2 regions of the Acidovorax sp. DMC1 genome follow, and region 1 is predicted to be linked to the other one. Evidence: predicted binding sites of a transcription regulator. Region 1 holds the regulator's gene; the other holds the start of a gene.
What was found. Region 1 encodes LexA, which represses DNA repair genes until DNA is damaged. Its sites were predicted from a motif close to ACTGTATNNNNATACAGT; they were not measured.
Positions count from the first base shown of each region.

Region 2: a site for LexA is predicted at 4,241-4,258, ahead of ACT531_RS09645 (DNA topoisomerase IV subunit B). Genes of this name have one in related genera too.

Region 1 is NZ_JBQUYO010000014.1:42,960-50,371, reverse strand. It holds gene lexA (transcriptional repressor LexA) at 993-1,667, opposite strand; gene ACT531_RS21250 (asparaginase) at 1,751-2,710, shown strand; gene ACT531_RS21245 (hypothetical protein) at 2,731-3,150, shown strand; gene ACT531_RS21240 (DUF6152 family protein) at 3,192-3,662, shown strand; gene adk (adenylate kinase) at 3,815-4,471, opposite strand; gene kdsB (3-deoxy-manno-octulosonate cytidylyltransferase) at 4,725-5,555, opposite strand; gene ACT531_RS21225 (Trm112 family protein) at 5,552-5,734, opposite strand; gene lpxK (tetraacyldisaccharide 4'-kinase) at 5,763-6,872, opposite strand; gene ACT531_RS21215 (ExbD/TolR family protein) at 6,878-7,312, opposite strand; gene ACT531_RS21210 (MotA/TolQ/ExbB proton channel family protein) at 7,318-7,412, opposite strand, start outside.
Region 2 is NZ_JBQUYO010000003.1:500,890-508,301, reverse strand. It holds gene parC (DNA topoisomerase IV subunit A) at 1-1,340, opposite strand, end outside; gene ACT531_RS09650 (lytic transglycosylase domain-containing protein) at 1,337-2,191, opposite strand; gene ACT531_RS09645 (DNA topoisomerase IV subunit B) at 2,225-4,207, opposite strand; gene ACT531_RS09640 (MFS transporter) at 4,338-5,555, shown strand; gene ACT531_RS09635 (hypothetical protein) at 5,576-5,731, shown strand; gene ACT531_RS09630 (class I SAM-dependent methyltransferase) at 5,822-6,376, shown strand; gene dapA (4-hydroxy-tetrahydrodipicolinate synthase) at 6,407-7,303, shown strand; gene bamC (outer membrane protein assembly factor BamC) at 7,352-7,412, shown strand, end outside.

The DNA of each region.
Region 1 (7,412 bases):
CCGCACGACCGCACGACCGCACGACCGCACGACCGCACGACCGCACGATTGGCGCAGGCTGGCGTCAGTGTTTTGTGTCGATCAAGATCGGGTAAGGCTCAGTACCAGCCTTGAAGCTTTGGGTGCAATCCTCACACCACCTCATCGGAGTTAGCTCCTTAACGTGAAGGGGAGGCCGTCATCGTGGGCGGTATTAGGTAGCGTTTTCCACCTTAGGCCGCTCGCAATGTCCAGTAAATCAGGCTCTGACAGCCTCGGATGCCGCCAAACGGTCCAGCTCTGCGCAGACATCTGCCATGCGGCCTGCAATCACCAGACGTCCGGTACCTGCGGCGTCTGAAGCCCGGCGCAGCACTTTGGTTGTTCGGGGGCCGCAGGAAGCCGTACCCACCGCTGATAGGAAAGCTTGCCGTTTGCTGCCGGCCATGTGCGTTGGCAGAAAAGAGCGATGCGTGTCGGGCAAACGGGCAGGACTTTCTGGCGTTCGTGCAGGTGGTTTGGTCGTAAAAGGCCAGTTCCCGCGAGGAGCGCGTTGTCCTTGGTGCTCTTCTGCACGATGAAGTGCCGTAACGTGTGCATCCCTTCTTTGCAAGACCAAGGGCGATGCATTCACAAATTCAGTGGACTCTCTTGTCTCTGCTTGCGCCGGTAGGGTCGTCTTGTCTGCAGACGCTAGCTCCGCACTCGCAAACAGCTTTTTGAGGCTGCGAACAGGGCTCTGCAGGGCAGAAAGGGTGAACAAAGCAATTCCCATGTGAAAACTCCGAAAGTCGGGGGTTGAACATAGGCAGGATTGCAAAGTGGCTGAGTACCAGAACACCCAAAAGCAGCGCGAGACCATCCCCTGCGGTGCAGGCAGCTGCTCCGCCGATTCATCACACATAGCTTGGGAGTTTTTGGCACTCAACGGGACCCGCATCGCAGGGCTGGTGTACTGATCAGAATCTGTCCACCAAACGCCCGCCACCCACGGTGCGGCCCCTGAGCGCGTGCTACATCAGCATGGTGTTGCGGATAAGACCCACGGCCAGGCCTTCGATCTCGAAGGGCTCACCCGGCTGCACCACGATCACGGGATAGTCGGGGTTCTCGGGCAGCAACTCAATGGCGTTGGCGGTGCGGCGAAGGCGCTTGACGGTGACGTCGTCACCCAGGCGGGCCACGATGATCTGGCCGTTGCGGGCTTCGCGGGTGGACTGAACGGCCAGCAAATCGCCATCCATGATGCCCGCGTCACGCATGGACATGCCCCGCACCTTGAGCAGGTAATCGGGCTTGTGCTGGAAGAGGCTGTTTTCTACGCTGTAGGTCTGGTCTACATGTTCCTGCGCGAGAATGGGCGATCCCGCAGCCACCCGGCCGACCAAAGGCAAGACCAGTTGCGACAGGCCCGGGATGGGCAGGCTGAACTGGCTGCCGCGCGCGGCGTTGATGGAGCGCACCGTGTCGCTGCGCAGGCGGATGCCCCGTGAGGTGCCGCTGACCAGCTCGATCACCCCTTTACGGGCCAGCGCCTGAAGGTGTTCTTCTGCCGCGTTGGCTGACTTGAAACCCAGCTCGGCCGCGATTTCTGCGCGGGTGGGAGGCGCGCCGGTGCGTGCGATAGCGGTCTGGATGAGATCCAGAATCTGCTGCTGGCGGGCGGTGAGTTTGGGGTTGTCGAGCATGGTGGTTTCCGGTGCAGGCGGTTACAGTGATGAACAACTGTTTTTTAATCCAGTAACTGTATTTTTCACCAGTTTTTCGGAGTATGCAAGTGAGTGGGCAAAAAATTGTGGTTTTGGGCACCGGTGGCACGATTGCGGGCACCTCGGCCCAAGCGGGGGACAACATTGGCTACACCGCCGCGCAGGTGGGCGTGGAACAACTGCTGACGGCCGTGCCCGGTCTGCAGGCTCTGGCAGGCGGCGCCTTGGTTGCAGAGCAAGTTGCGCAGATCGACAGCAAGGACATGGATGGCGAGGTGTGGCGCACGCTGGCATTGCGTTGCGCCCACCATCTGAATGACTCGGAGGTGAGGGGGGTGGTCATCACCCACGGCACTGACACCCTGGAAGAAACAGCGTGGTTTTTGCACGAAGTGCTGGACGCCGCCAAACCCGTGGTGCTGACCTGCGCGATGCGGCCTGCCACAGCCTTGACCCCCGATGGCCCCCAGAACCTGCTGGACGCGGTGGCAACGGTATTGGCACCCGGTGCAACAGGTGTGCTGGCCGTTGCTGCGGGTGAAGTGCATGGCGCACGGCATGTGCAAAAAGTGCATCCCTACCGCGTCAATGCCTTCAGCTCGGGGGATGCTGGACCTCTGGGGTGGGTGGAAGAGAGTGTGGTCCGTTGGGCATGCAATAGCCCAGTAGTGCCGGTAAATAATGCCGTTGGTGCTATGAATAATATAGTGAGCGCTGCGACTTGGCCGTGGGTGGAAATCGTCATGAACCATGCGGGGGCATCGGGCAGGGCGGTGGATGCGCTGGTGCGAGAGGGCGTGCAGGGCCTGGTGGTGGCCTGCACCGGCAATGGCACGATCCACCACGATCTGGAGGCTGCTTTGGTGCGCGCGCAGAACGCCGGAGTGCGGGTGGTGCGCTCCACCCGCTGCGCGGAGGGGCAGGTGCTGCCCAAGCCGGGTGATGTGCTTCCCGCCTCGCAAGGCCTGTCGCCGGTGAAGGCGCGGGTTGCCCTGATGCTGGATTTGCTGCGGATGCATTGATCTAAAAAGGGCCGGCAGCCGTGTTCACCGCACTCAAGACACACGCCTGGGCTTACCCCGCGCTGGAGGTCGTCCACATCATCGGCATTGCGTTGCTGCTGGGTAATCTGGCGCTGCTGGAGGTGCGGGTTTTCGGACGTGGTGCGGCATTGCCGGTGAAGGACCTCGCGCGGCAGAGTCTCTCCCTGGCGCTGTGCGGCTTTGGATTGGCCGCAGCGTCGGGGCTGCTGATGTTTGCCACCCAGCCTGCGGAGCTGCTCAGCAACCGCGCCTTCACCTTGAAGATGCTGTTGTTAATGCTTGCGGGCTGCAACGCGGCGTGGTTTCATGCACGCGGTTCGCTTGCACGCCTGGACGGGCTGGCGCGCGTGCAGATGCTGGTGTCCACCGTGATCTGGCTGTCGGTGGTGGCCTGTGGCCGCTGGATTGCGTACCTTTGATATGACCCCTTGAACCGGGTTTTATTCCTACGGGAGTCTTTATGGGCTTGCAACGTCGTCATGTGCTGATCGCCGCTGGTGCCTTGCCTTTGGGGGCACACGCGCACCACGGCTGGAGCAGTTTTGATGCGGACCGACCGCTGTATCTGGAGGGCACGGCGCGCAAGGTGCGGTGGCAAAACCCGCATGCAGAGCTGGAGCTCGAATTGCCCGCTGCGCTCCGGTTGCCTTCAGATCTTGCCCAGCGGTCTGTGCCTGCGCAGACCGCGCCGGTGGACGGACGCGCACTGCTAGCCAAAACCGTGCTGCCCACCCGCAAGGACCGCGTCTGGGAGGTTGAGTTGGCTCCGTTGACCCGCATGCAGGCCTGGCAGGTGCCTGAGATCAAGCCGGGTACGGCCGTGTCTGTGGTGGGCTTTGGCCTGCGGGACGAAAAGGGCGAGGCAGTGCTGCGCGCCGAATACCTGTTTGTGGACGGCAAGGCCTACGGCTTGCGGTCCAGCCCCGCCTGATGCCAGGCACGTGCCCGCAGCGGGCGACTGTCGCGGCCACCGCGCGGCGGGGCGTTCCATGAAAAAAGCGACGCCCTGGTGCAGTGCGTCGCTTTCAGGAGGCTTGAGCGCCCAACCCGGGTCAGGCGGATCTTGGCCCTTGGTTCATTGCATCAGCTGGCCAGCGCCTGCAGCGCGCGTGCGGTGATCTCGTCCACGCTGCCCGTACCGCTGATGGCGCGGTACTTGGGCGCTGCAGCGGGTTCGGCCTTGGCCCAGTTGCTGTAGTAGTCCACCAGGGGGCGCGTCTGGTCGCTGTAGACCTGCAGGCGCTTCTTGACGGTTTCTTCCTTGTCGTCTTCGCGCTGGATCAGTTCTTCACCGGTCACGTCATCCTTGCCTTCGACCTTGGGTGGGTTGAACTTGACGTGGTAGGTGCGGCCGCTGGCCGGGTGCGAGCGGCGGCCGCTCATGCGTTCGATGATGGCGTCAAAGGGCACATCGATTTCGAGCACGTAGTCGAGCTTGACGCCAGCTGCCTTCATGGCGTCGGCCTGGGGAATGGTGCGGGGGAAGCCGTCAAACAGGAAGCCGTTGGCGCAGTCTGGCTGCGTGATGCGCTCCTTGACGAGACCGATGATGATGTCGTCGCTGACCAGGGCGCCCGAGTCCATCACGGCCTTGGCCTGCAGGCCCAGGGGGGTGCCGGCCTTGACGGCTGCACGCAGCATGTCACCGGTGGAGATCTGGGGGATGCCGTACTTCTGGCAGATGAACGTGGCTTGCGTGCCCTTTCCGGCGCCAGGCGCGCCCAACAGAATCAGTCTCATGGATGTCCTCGAAGGTTAGAAATCGGGTGGCGCCGCTGGCGGGGACGTTCGAAGGGCGCCTGAAGCCGTTCTGTGCGCCCGGGATGCGGTGCTCTCGTTACAGTTGAGGATAGCATGTGAGCACCTTGCGCGGACTTACATGGGTGACCGTTTCTCGGCCGGTGCCTCCATGGGAGCGCTGCAAGGGTCATCTGTGCGACCCCGGATGCATCCAACATGCACGCCAACGCGGATCGTTGGCGCCTGAAAACTGTCAGCGAAACAGCGCGCGGACCCGCTCCAGGTCCTCTTGCGTGTCCACGCCAGGGCCCGGCGCCGCGTCTGCCAGGTGAACGGCGATGCGGTGGCCGTGCCACAGTGCACGCAGCTGTTCCAGCGCCTCGATGGCCTCGGTCGGCGCAGGCGCCAGTTGTGGAAACTCCCGCAGAAACCCCGCGCGATAGCTGTAGATGCCTACGTGGCGTAGCGGTGCGAAGCCTTGCAGTGCCTTCACGCCGGGCTGGGCGGCCTGTGCTGCACCCTGCCACCAGGCCGTGCCCGCATGGTCGCGCCCAAAAGGGATGGGCGCGCGGCTGAAGTAATGGGCCAGGCCCCGCGCGTCGAGCACCACCTTCACCACATTGGGGTTGGTGTAGTCGGCCAGGGATGCGATGGCATGGGCGGCGGTGCCCATGCTGGCTTCGGGTCGCTGCCCACCGTGGTCTTGCAGCAGGGCGGCCACGGCGTTGATGAGTGCGGGGTCTATCAGCGGTTCGTCGCCCTGCACGTTGACAACGATATCGTCGCCCTGCAGCCCCAGTTGTGTGCAGGCCTCGGCCAGCCGGTCACTGCCGCTGGCGTGGTCGGCGCGGGTCATGACGGCTGCCACACCATGGGCTGCGCAGGCTTGCAGGATGCGGGCGTCGTCTGCAGCCACCACCACGCGGACTGCGGCGCTCTGCGCAGCGCGCTGGGCCACGCGCACCACCATGGGCAGGCCCGCAATGTCGGCCAGGGGCTTGTCGGGCAAGCGGCTCGACGCCATGCGTGCCGGTATCAGCACGGTAAAGGGGCTGTGGGCGGCAGTGGCCACGGGGGCGCTCACTGCTCCAGTTCCTCGTCGGTCAGGGGGCGGGCTTCGTTCTCCAGCAGCACCGGGATTCCGTCGCGCACCGGGTAGGCCAGCCGCGCGCTGCGCGAGACGAGTTCCTGAGCCTCGCGGTCATACGTCAAAGGGCCTTTGGTGACGGGGCAGACCAGCAGTTCAAGCAGTTTGGGGTCCATGGGGGAGAGGCTTTCCGGGTGGGTTCGTTCAGGCAGGGGCAGATGATAGCGGCGGCTTCTTGCCTCCTGGGCTGGGATTGATCTGGTTCAGCCAGTCATCCAGGGCAACAAAAAAGCGCGGGTCCAGTTGCGTGGCCAGCGGCACGGCCAGCGCGTCCGGATAGCGCGTCCAGAGCTTCACCGCGTCCTTTTCTGTACAAACTAGCCGTAAGCGCTGGTCGGATATGCGCTGCCAGCTATCAAAATCATAGTGATCGGGTAAGGCCTCGGTGTGCTCCAGCGTCAGGCCCTGGTTGCGCAACATGGCAAAGAACTCGGCGGGTCGGGCCACAGCGGCCACCGCATGCAGGGGCTGCCCTTGCAGTTGTGCCAGTGGCACGTGGTGGCCGTCCGATTGCACGGCATAGGGCGCCAGGCTGCGTTGGAGGGCAAATGCCAGCGCTGTGGTGCCGCGCGGCGGTGCGCTGCCTGCATGCAGCACCATGTCCACGGGGCGGGGCCAGGGCTCCCGCAGCGGGCCTGCGGGCAGCAGAAAGCCGTTGCCGATGCCTTGGTTGTTGAAGATGCAGATCTCCAGGTCCCGCCGCAGTGCGAGGTGCTGCAAGCCGTCATCGCAGACGATCACATCGGTATCGGGTTGGGCTGCCAGCAACGCGCGTGCGGCGGTGATGCGCCGTGGGGCCACAAACACGGGCACCGTGCCGCCCCCCGCTACGCTGCGGGCAATCAAGGCCGGCTCGTCGCCCACCTCGCTGGCAGGGCTGTCGGGTTGCACGGCACGGCAGTCATGTGTGCTGCGACCGTAGCCGCGCGAGATCACGCCCGGGCGCAGACCACGCGCCTGCAGGTGTTTGACGAGTGCGATGACCACCGGGGTCTTACCGGCGCCTCCGGCAATCACATTGCCCACCACGATGACAGGGCGGCCCGGGTGCTCGGACCGAAGCCAGCCCCGGCGGTACAGCCAGCGGCGCAGGGCCACCAAGGCGCCATACATGAGAGAGACGGGCCAGAGCGCCCACGCCGCTGGACCCCGGGACTGCCAGATGTTCTGCAGCCGCTGTTCGGCCGTGGCAGAGGAGGGCGGAGGGGCTTGCGGGGCCGAAGCCCGGGGCGGCTGCGGCCCTGAAGCGGCCATTCCCGTCAGCGGCTGGCCGCGCGGCCCGACGCGGACGACTGCGTGGCGAACGTGATCTGCGTGAGGCCCACGCGGCGCGCGGCCTCCATCACGGTGACCACGGACTGGTGCGGCGACATGGCGTCGGCGCTGATGATGACTACGCTGTCGCGGCCTGCGGTGGCGGCGGTGCGCAGCGCCTGGGCGATGGCATCCACGCTCTTGCCTTCCACGCCGGTCTTGTTGACGGCGTAGCGGCCGTCTGCGGCCACCGACACGATCACTTCCTTGGGGTGGTCGCGCTGTTGCTCGGCATCGGCCACGGGCAGGGTGAGCTGCAGCTCCGTGAACTTGCTGTAGGTGGTGGTGAGCATCAGAAAGATGAGGATCACCAGCAGCACGTCGATGAACGGGATCAGGTTGATCTCGGGCTCATCCTTGGCGCGGGGGCGAAAGTTCATGGCGCTTATTTGGCTTTGCGCAGGCGCAGGATGTGGCGAACGAACTGCTCCGATGCCAGTTCCAGCGTGAGCAGATACGCGTCCACGCGGGCCCGGAAGT
Region 2 (7,412 bases), on a different contig from region 1:
CGTGCAATCAGCGCGGCCTTGGGGTCTTCGGCCTGGCGGATGATGGCGATCACCTCGTCGATGTTGAGCAGCACCAGCTGCCGCCCTTCGAGAATGTGAATGCGGTCCAGCACCTTGTTCAGCCGGTGCTGGCTGCGGCGGATGATGGTGGTCTGGCGGAAGGCGATCCACTCTTCCAGCATCTGGCGCAGCGACTTCTGCACGGGCTTGCCATCGAGCCCCACCATGGTGAGGTTGATGGGGGCCGAGGTCTCCAGGCTGGTGTGGGCCAGCAGCGCGGTGATCAGCTCTTGCTGCGGGGTCTTGCCTGTTTTGGGCTCGAACACCAGGCGCACGGGCGCGTCCTTGCTCGATTCATCCCGCACCACGTCCAGCACGGCCAGCATGCTGGCCTTCAGTTGCGTCTGCTCCTGCGTCAGCGCCTTCTTGCCCGCCTTGACCTTGGGGTTGGTGATTTCCTCGATCTCTTCCAGCACCTTCTGCGTGCTCACGCCGGGCGGCAGTTCGTTGACCACCAGTTGCCACTGGCCGCGCGCCATATCTTCGATCTTCCAGCGCGCACGCACCTTCAGGCTGCCCCGGCCGGTGCGGTAGGCGTCGGCAATGTCGCCGGGGCTGCTGATGATCTGGCCGCCGCCGGGGTAGTCCGGGCCGGGCACGATGGCCAGCAGCTCGTCCTGGCTCAGCGATGGCGTCTTGATGAGCGCCACGCACGCATCGGCAATCTCGCGCAGGTTGTGGCTGGGGATCTCGGTGGCCAGGCCCACGGCAATGCCGCTGGCTCCATTGAGCAGCGCAAACGGCAGGCGGGCGGGCAGCTGGCGGGGTTCTTCGGTGCTGCCGTCGTAGTTGGGCATGAAATCCACGGTGCCTTCGTCGATTTCATCGAGCAGCAGGCTGGTGATGCGCGACAGGCGCGCTTCGGTGTAGCGCATGGCGGCAGCGCCGTCGCCGTCGCGGCTGCCGAAGTTGCCCTGGCCGTCGATGAGCGGGTAGCGCTGGGCAAAGTCCTGCGCCATGCGGACCAGTGCGTCGTAGGCCGACTGGTCACCGTGCGGGTGGAAGCGGCCCAGCACATCGCCCACCACGCGGGCGCTCTTGACGGGCTTGGCGGCCGTATTGCGCGTGGGGCCGCTGTAGCCCAGCCCCATGCGGTCCATCGAATACAAGATGCGTCGCTGCACGGGCTTGAGGCCGTCGCACACATCGGGCAGCGCACGGCCCTTGACGACCGACAGCGCGTATTCCAGGTAGGCGCGCTGGGCGTAGCCCGCCAGGCCCAGGGAGTCGCCTCCGTCATCGCCTGCGGTGGTGAAATCAAGAGTGGGTTGGTCGCTCATTCGTTCGGAATCGTCGGTAAGGGTTCAAACGCGGTCTGCGGCGCGTTGCGGGTCTGTGCCACCTGGGTGGGCGGCAGGTTGCCCCGGTTCTGTGCGCCGCCCGACAGCTCCATGCGCACACGGCCCGGCAGGGCGCGCTGTGTCAGCACGGGCGCTGGCGGCTTGAGCTGGGCGTACAGGCCCAGCACAGTGCGCACGTAGTTTTGGGTTTCCTTAAAGGCCGGGACTTGGTTGCCCGCCTTTTGCACGGCGCCTTCGCCCGCGTTGTAGGCGGCCACGGCCAGGTCGATGCGGCCGGGGAACAGGTCCAGCAGGTAGCGCAGGTAACGGGTGCCGGTGGGCACGTTCACAGCGGGGTCGGCCAGTTTTTGCTCCACCGTGCGCTTCTTGTCCGCACTCACGCCAAAGCGGCTGGCAGTGGCGGGCATCACCTGCATCAGGCCCACGGCGCCCTTGGGCGATACGGCGGCGGCGTCAAAGCCGGACTCGGTGGCGATCACGGCCTGCAGCAGCTCATAGTCCACGCCATGCTGGCTGGACGCAGCGCGCAGGTGGTGCTTGACGCGCTTGTAGTCGGGCGCAATGTCGAAAAACGCCAGCAGGCGCGCGCCCGCTGCAGGCAGCGCGTAGGGCATGGGCGAGGCATTGACGGGCGTATCCCGGGTCGAGTCAAAGTCGTTGCCACGAAAAAACAGCTGGTAGCGCGCATCGACCTGCTCCGCCGCAAAGTGCGTCACGCCACGCTCGTCCACATGCGCCCACAGGTCTGCACGGGCTGTTTGCTGCAAAAAGCAGAGCAAACAACCCAACACATACCAGCGCAAGCGACCGATTTGGCGAAATGAGGTCATGGCAGGCGGCTCGGGCGCGTATGACGCTGCTCTTCAGATATCGACCTCGACCGCATCGCCATGCAGCTCCATCAGTTCGCGGCGCGCGGCGGCTTCGCCCTTGCCCATGAGCTTGGTGATGAGGCCTTCGGTGGCGGCAAAGTCCATGTCGCCCAGTTGCACGGGCAGCAGGCGGCGGGTGTCGGGGTTGAGCGTGGTTTCCCACAGCTGTTCGGCGTTCATCTCGCCCAGGCCCTTGAAGCGGCTGATCTGGCACTTCTCGCGCGGCACGCCGTCCTTTTCGGCCTTGTCCAGGATGGCGGCCAACTCGCCGTCGTCCAGCGCATACATCTTGGCGGCGGGCTTCTTGCCACGGGCGGGCACGTCCACGCGGAACAGCGGCGGGCGCGCCACGTAGATGTGGCCGGCCTCGATGAGCTTGGGGAAATGGCGGAAGAACAGCGTGAGCAGCAGCACCTGGATGTGCGAGCCGTCCACGTCGGCGTCGGACAGGATGCAGACCTTGCCATAGCGCAGGCCGCTCAGGTCGGGGGTGTCGTTGGGGCCGTGCGGGTCCACGCCAATGGCTACCGAGATGTCGTGGATTTCGTTGTTGGCAAACAGGCGGTCGCGCTCCACCTCCCAGGTGTTGAGCACCTTGCCGCGCAGCGGCAGGATGGCTTGGCTTTCCTTGTCGCGGCCCATCTTGGCGCTGCCGCCCGCTGAGTCGCCCTCGACCAGAAACACTTCGTTGTGCGCCGTGTCGCGGCTTTCGCAGTCGGTGAGCTTGCCGGGCAGCACAGCCACGCCCGAGCCCTTGCGCTTTTCCACCTTCTGGCCCGCCTTCTGGCGAGTCTGCGCGGCTTTGATGGCCAGCTCAGCCAGCTTCTTGCCGTATTCCACATGCTGGTTCAGCCACAGCTCCAGCGCCGGGCGCACAAAACCGCTGACCAGGCGCACAGCGTCGCGCGAATTCAGGCGTTCCTTGATCTGGCCCTGGAACTGTGGGTCCAGCACTTTGGCCGAGAGCACATAGCTGGCGCGCGCAAACACGTCCTCGGGCAGCAGCTTCACGCCCTTGGGCAACAGACTGTGCAGTTCGATGAAGCTCTTGACCGCGTTGAACAGTCCGTCGCGCAGGCCGCTTTCGTGCGTGCCGCCCGCACTGGTAGGGATCAGGTTGACGTAGCTCTCGCGCATGGGCTGGCCGTCTTCGGTGAAGGCCACGGCCCAGGCGGCGCCCTCGCCTTCGGCAAAACTTTCGTTGTTGCGGTCGGCAAAACCCTCGCCCTCAAACAGCGGGATCACCGGATCGCCGTTCAGCGTCTGCATCAGGTAGTCACGCAGGCCGCCCTTGTACTGCCACGTTTGCGTGTCGCGGGTTTTCTCGTTGACCAGCTGCACCGTTACGCCGGGCATCAGCACGGCCTTGCTGCGCAGCAGGTGGGTGAGTTCGCCCATGGGCAGGGCGCTGGATTCAAAATACTTGGCGTCGGGCCAAACGCGCACCGAAGTGCCCTGCTTGCGCTCGCCCGCCTCCAGCGGCCGGGCCACCAAGGGCTCGATCACATCACCGGCCGCAAACACCAGGCGCGCCACCTTGCCCTCGCGGTAGCTAGTGGCTTCGAGCCGGGTGGCCAGCGCGTTGGTGACCGACACGCCCACGCCATGCAGGCCGCCCGAGAAGCTGTAGGCGCCGCCCTTGCCCTTGTCGAACTTGCCGCCCGCGTGCAGGCGGGTGAAGACCAGCTCGATCACCGGCGCGTTTTCCTCCGGGTGCAGGCCGAAGGGGATGCCCCGGCCGTCGTCTTCCACACTGACCGAGCCGTCGACGTGCAAGGTGACGCGGATTTTCTTGCCGTGGCCGGCCAGGGCCTCGTCGGCGGCGTTGTCCAGCACCTCCTGGATGATGTGCAAGGGGTTGTCGGTGCGGGTGTACATGCCCGGGCGCTGCTTGACGGGCTCCAGGCCCTTGAGCACGCGGATCGAACCTTCGGAATATTCGCTGGCGGAAGCAGAAGACGGTTTGGCAGACATAGCGGCGGATTGTAGTGCGGCCACCGCCCTGGGGCTGGATAAAAAGACAGTCTTCGCGCGACCCTGACGGCAACTGTATTGGTCGCGGGTGTATCAGCGCGTTTCACACAATCTGGCTACATTCCTGCGCATGCATATGAATCCTCCCAAACTATCCATGTTCCAGGTGCTGGCCTGCGGCGCGGCCATCGTGACCTTGTCCATGGGCACCCGCCACGGGTTCGGGCTGTGGCTGCTTCCCATCACCCAGGAGATGGGCTGGACGCGCCAGTCGTTCGCCCTGGCCATCGCCATCCAGAACCTGTCCTGGGGCCTGATCGGGATCTTTGCGGGCATGGCGGCCGACCGGTTTGGGGCCTTCCGCGTCCTGCTCGGTGGAGCGGTGTTGTATGCCGTGGGCCTGGCAGGCATGGCCCTGTCGCCCACGCCCACGTTATTTGCACTGACGGCGGGCGTGCTGATTGGCGCGGCCCAGGCGGGCACCACCTATGCAGTGATTTACGGAGTGCTGGGGCGGCAGATTGCTCCCGAAAAGCGCTCGTGGGCCATGGGCGTGGCGGCGGCAGCGGGCTCGTTCGGGCAGTTTCTGATGGTGCCGGTGGAAGGCTGGCTCATCGCTGGCCTGGGCTGGCAGCAAGCGCTGCTGGCGTTGTCGATGGCGGTGCTGCTGATCGTGCCGCTGGCCTTTGGCTTGCGGGAGCCGGGCTTCAAGGGCACGGCCCCGGTCAAGCGCGACCAGACCATTGCGCAGGCCCTGGGCGAGGCCTTCCGCTACCCCAGCTTCAACCTGCTGATGGCGGGCTACTTTGTGTGCGGCTTTCAGGTGGTGTTCATTGGTGTGCACATGCCCAGCTACCTCAAGGACCACGGCCTGTCGCCCCAGGTGGCCAGCTATGCGCTGGCGCTGATCGGGCTGTTCAACGTATTTGGCACCTACATCGCGGGCACGCTGGGCCAGCGCATGCCCAAGCGCCACATCCTTGCCTTCATCTACTTTGCCCGCGCGGTGGCGATCAGCATCTTCCTGCTGGTGCCGCTGTCGCCGCTGTCGGTGTACGTGTTCTCGGCGGTGATGGGCGCGCTGTGGCTGTCCACCGTGCCCCCCACCAATGCCACCATCGCGCAGATCTTCGGGGTGCAGCATTTGTCGATGCTGGGCGGCTTTGTGTTCTTCAGCCACCAGATCGGCAGCTTCCTGGGCGTCTGGCTGGGGGGCTATCTGTATGACGCTACCGGCAGCTACGATATCGTCTGGTACATCGCGATTGGTCTGGGGATTTTTGCCGGGCTGGTGAACTTGCCGGTCAAGGAAAGCCCGATCTCGCGCAGCAGCCCACAACCCGCCTGACCTTTTGGCCCCCTCCCTGCATGAGCCACCCCACCCCGCCCCGCAAAACCACGCCGCGCGCCCTGCGCTGGCTGGGCGGCGCTGTGGCCGTGCTGCTGTGCCTGGTGGTGTTTGGCTTCTACACCGTACCCGAATTCATGGTGATGCTGGCCGACCAGATGTGGGCGTGTTTTTGACCTCTTTCGCTGGGTTTTCAAGCGTTTTTGGCCGCAAGCGCTAGTGAATCATGCGCTGGCAGCTATCATTTTTATAGTCTCATGCACGGTATGCACGGTACAGAGGCCCCCTCGGAATGGGTGCGGCGCTGGAGCCACCTGATCGCTCCCCACAGCTCTGTGCTGGACGTTGCCTGCGGCGCAGGGCGCCACCTGCGGCATCTGCGCGAACTGGGGCATACCGTGGTCGGCGTAGACCGGTCGGCCGAGGCGCTGGCCGCCTGCGAAGGGCTGGGCGAGCTAGTGCAGGCCGACATCGAAAACGGCCCCTGGCCTTTTGCAGGCCGCCAGTTTGGTGGCGTGGTCGTCACCAACTACCTGTGGCGCCCCTTGCTGCCCACCATCGTGGCCAGCGTGGCACCGGGCGGGGTGCTGGTCTATGAAACCTTTGCCCAGGGCAACGAAACCGTGGGGCGCCCGGCCCGGGCTGAGTTTTTGCTGGCGCCCGGCGAGCTGCTGCACGTGTGCAAGGAATTGCGCGTGGTAGGTTATGAAGACGGCTTCATCGACGAACCTGCGCGTTTCGTGCAACGCATCACGGCCGTACGGGAACTCCCGCAGGCGGGCGGACCCTCACGACATCTTTTGCACGTTGGGGCTAGTTAGAATGCCCTTTTACCGTTTACCACTGCGGACATGACTTCTTCTTCCGTGCCACTCACCGGCAGCATCGTCGCCCTCGTCACCCCCATGCATGAGGACGGTAGCGTGGACTACCCCACCTTGCGCAAACTGATCGACTGGCACATCGCCGAAGGCACCGATTGCATCGGCGTGGTGGGCACCACAGGCGAGTCCCCCACGGTGAACGTGGAAGAACACTGCGAAATCATCCGCGTGGCCGTGGAACAGGCCGCCAAGCGCGTGCCCATCATGGCCGGCTGCGGCGCCAACTCCACCGCCGAGGCCATCGAACTGGCCAAGTTCGCGCGCGGCGTGGGGGCCGACAGCCAGCTGCAGGTGGTGCCCTACTACAACAAGCCCACCCAAGAAGGCCAGTACCAGCACTTCAAGGCCATTGCCGAAGCCACGGGCGACCTGCCCATCGTGCTGTACAACGTGCCCGGCCGCTCGGTGGCCGATATGCAGCACGACACCGTGCTGCGCCTGGCCCAGGTGCCCGGCATCATTGGCATCAAGGAAGCCACCGGCAACATTGAGCGCGCCCAGTGGCTCATCCGCGACGTGCCCAAGGACTTTGGCGTGTACTCGGGCGACGACCCGACCGCCGTGGCCCTGATGCTGTGCGGTGGCCACGGCAACATCAGCGTCACGGCCAACGTGGCCCCGCGCCTGATGCACGAGCTGTGTGTGGCCGCCCTGGCGGGCGACGCGCGCCGGGCCATGGAAATCCAGTTCCAGCTGATGCCCGTGCACAAGAACCTGTTCGTCGAAGCCAACCCCATCCCGGTCAAGTGGGCCATGGCCCGCATGGGTCTGTGTGGTGGCACCATGCGCCTGCCCATGACGCCCCTGGCCAGCAGCAACGAGGCTGTGGTCGAGTCGGCACTGCGCACCAGCGGCCTGATCTAATCCGGGCTTTTGCGCCCGCTCTCAGAGACACTTCCCAAGGATTTCCGCGTGAAAGCTGCTACCACCCGCCTCAGCCTGCTGGCCCTCGCCATGGCCCTGTCCGCCTGCT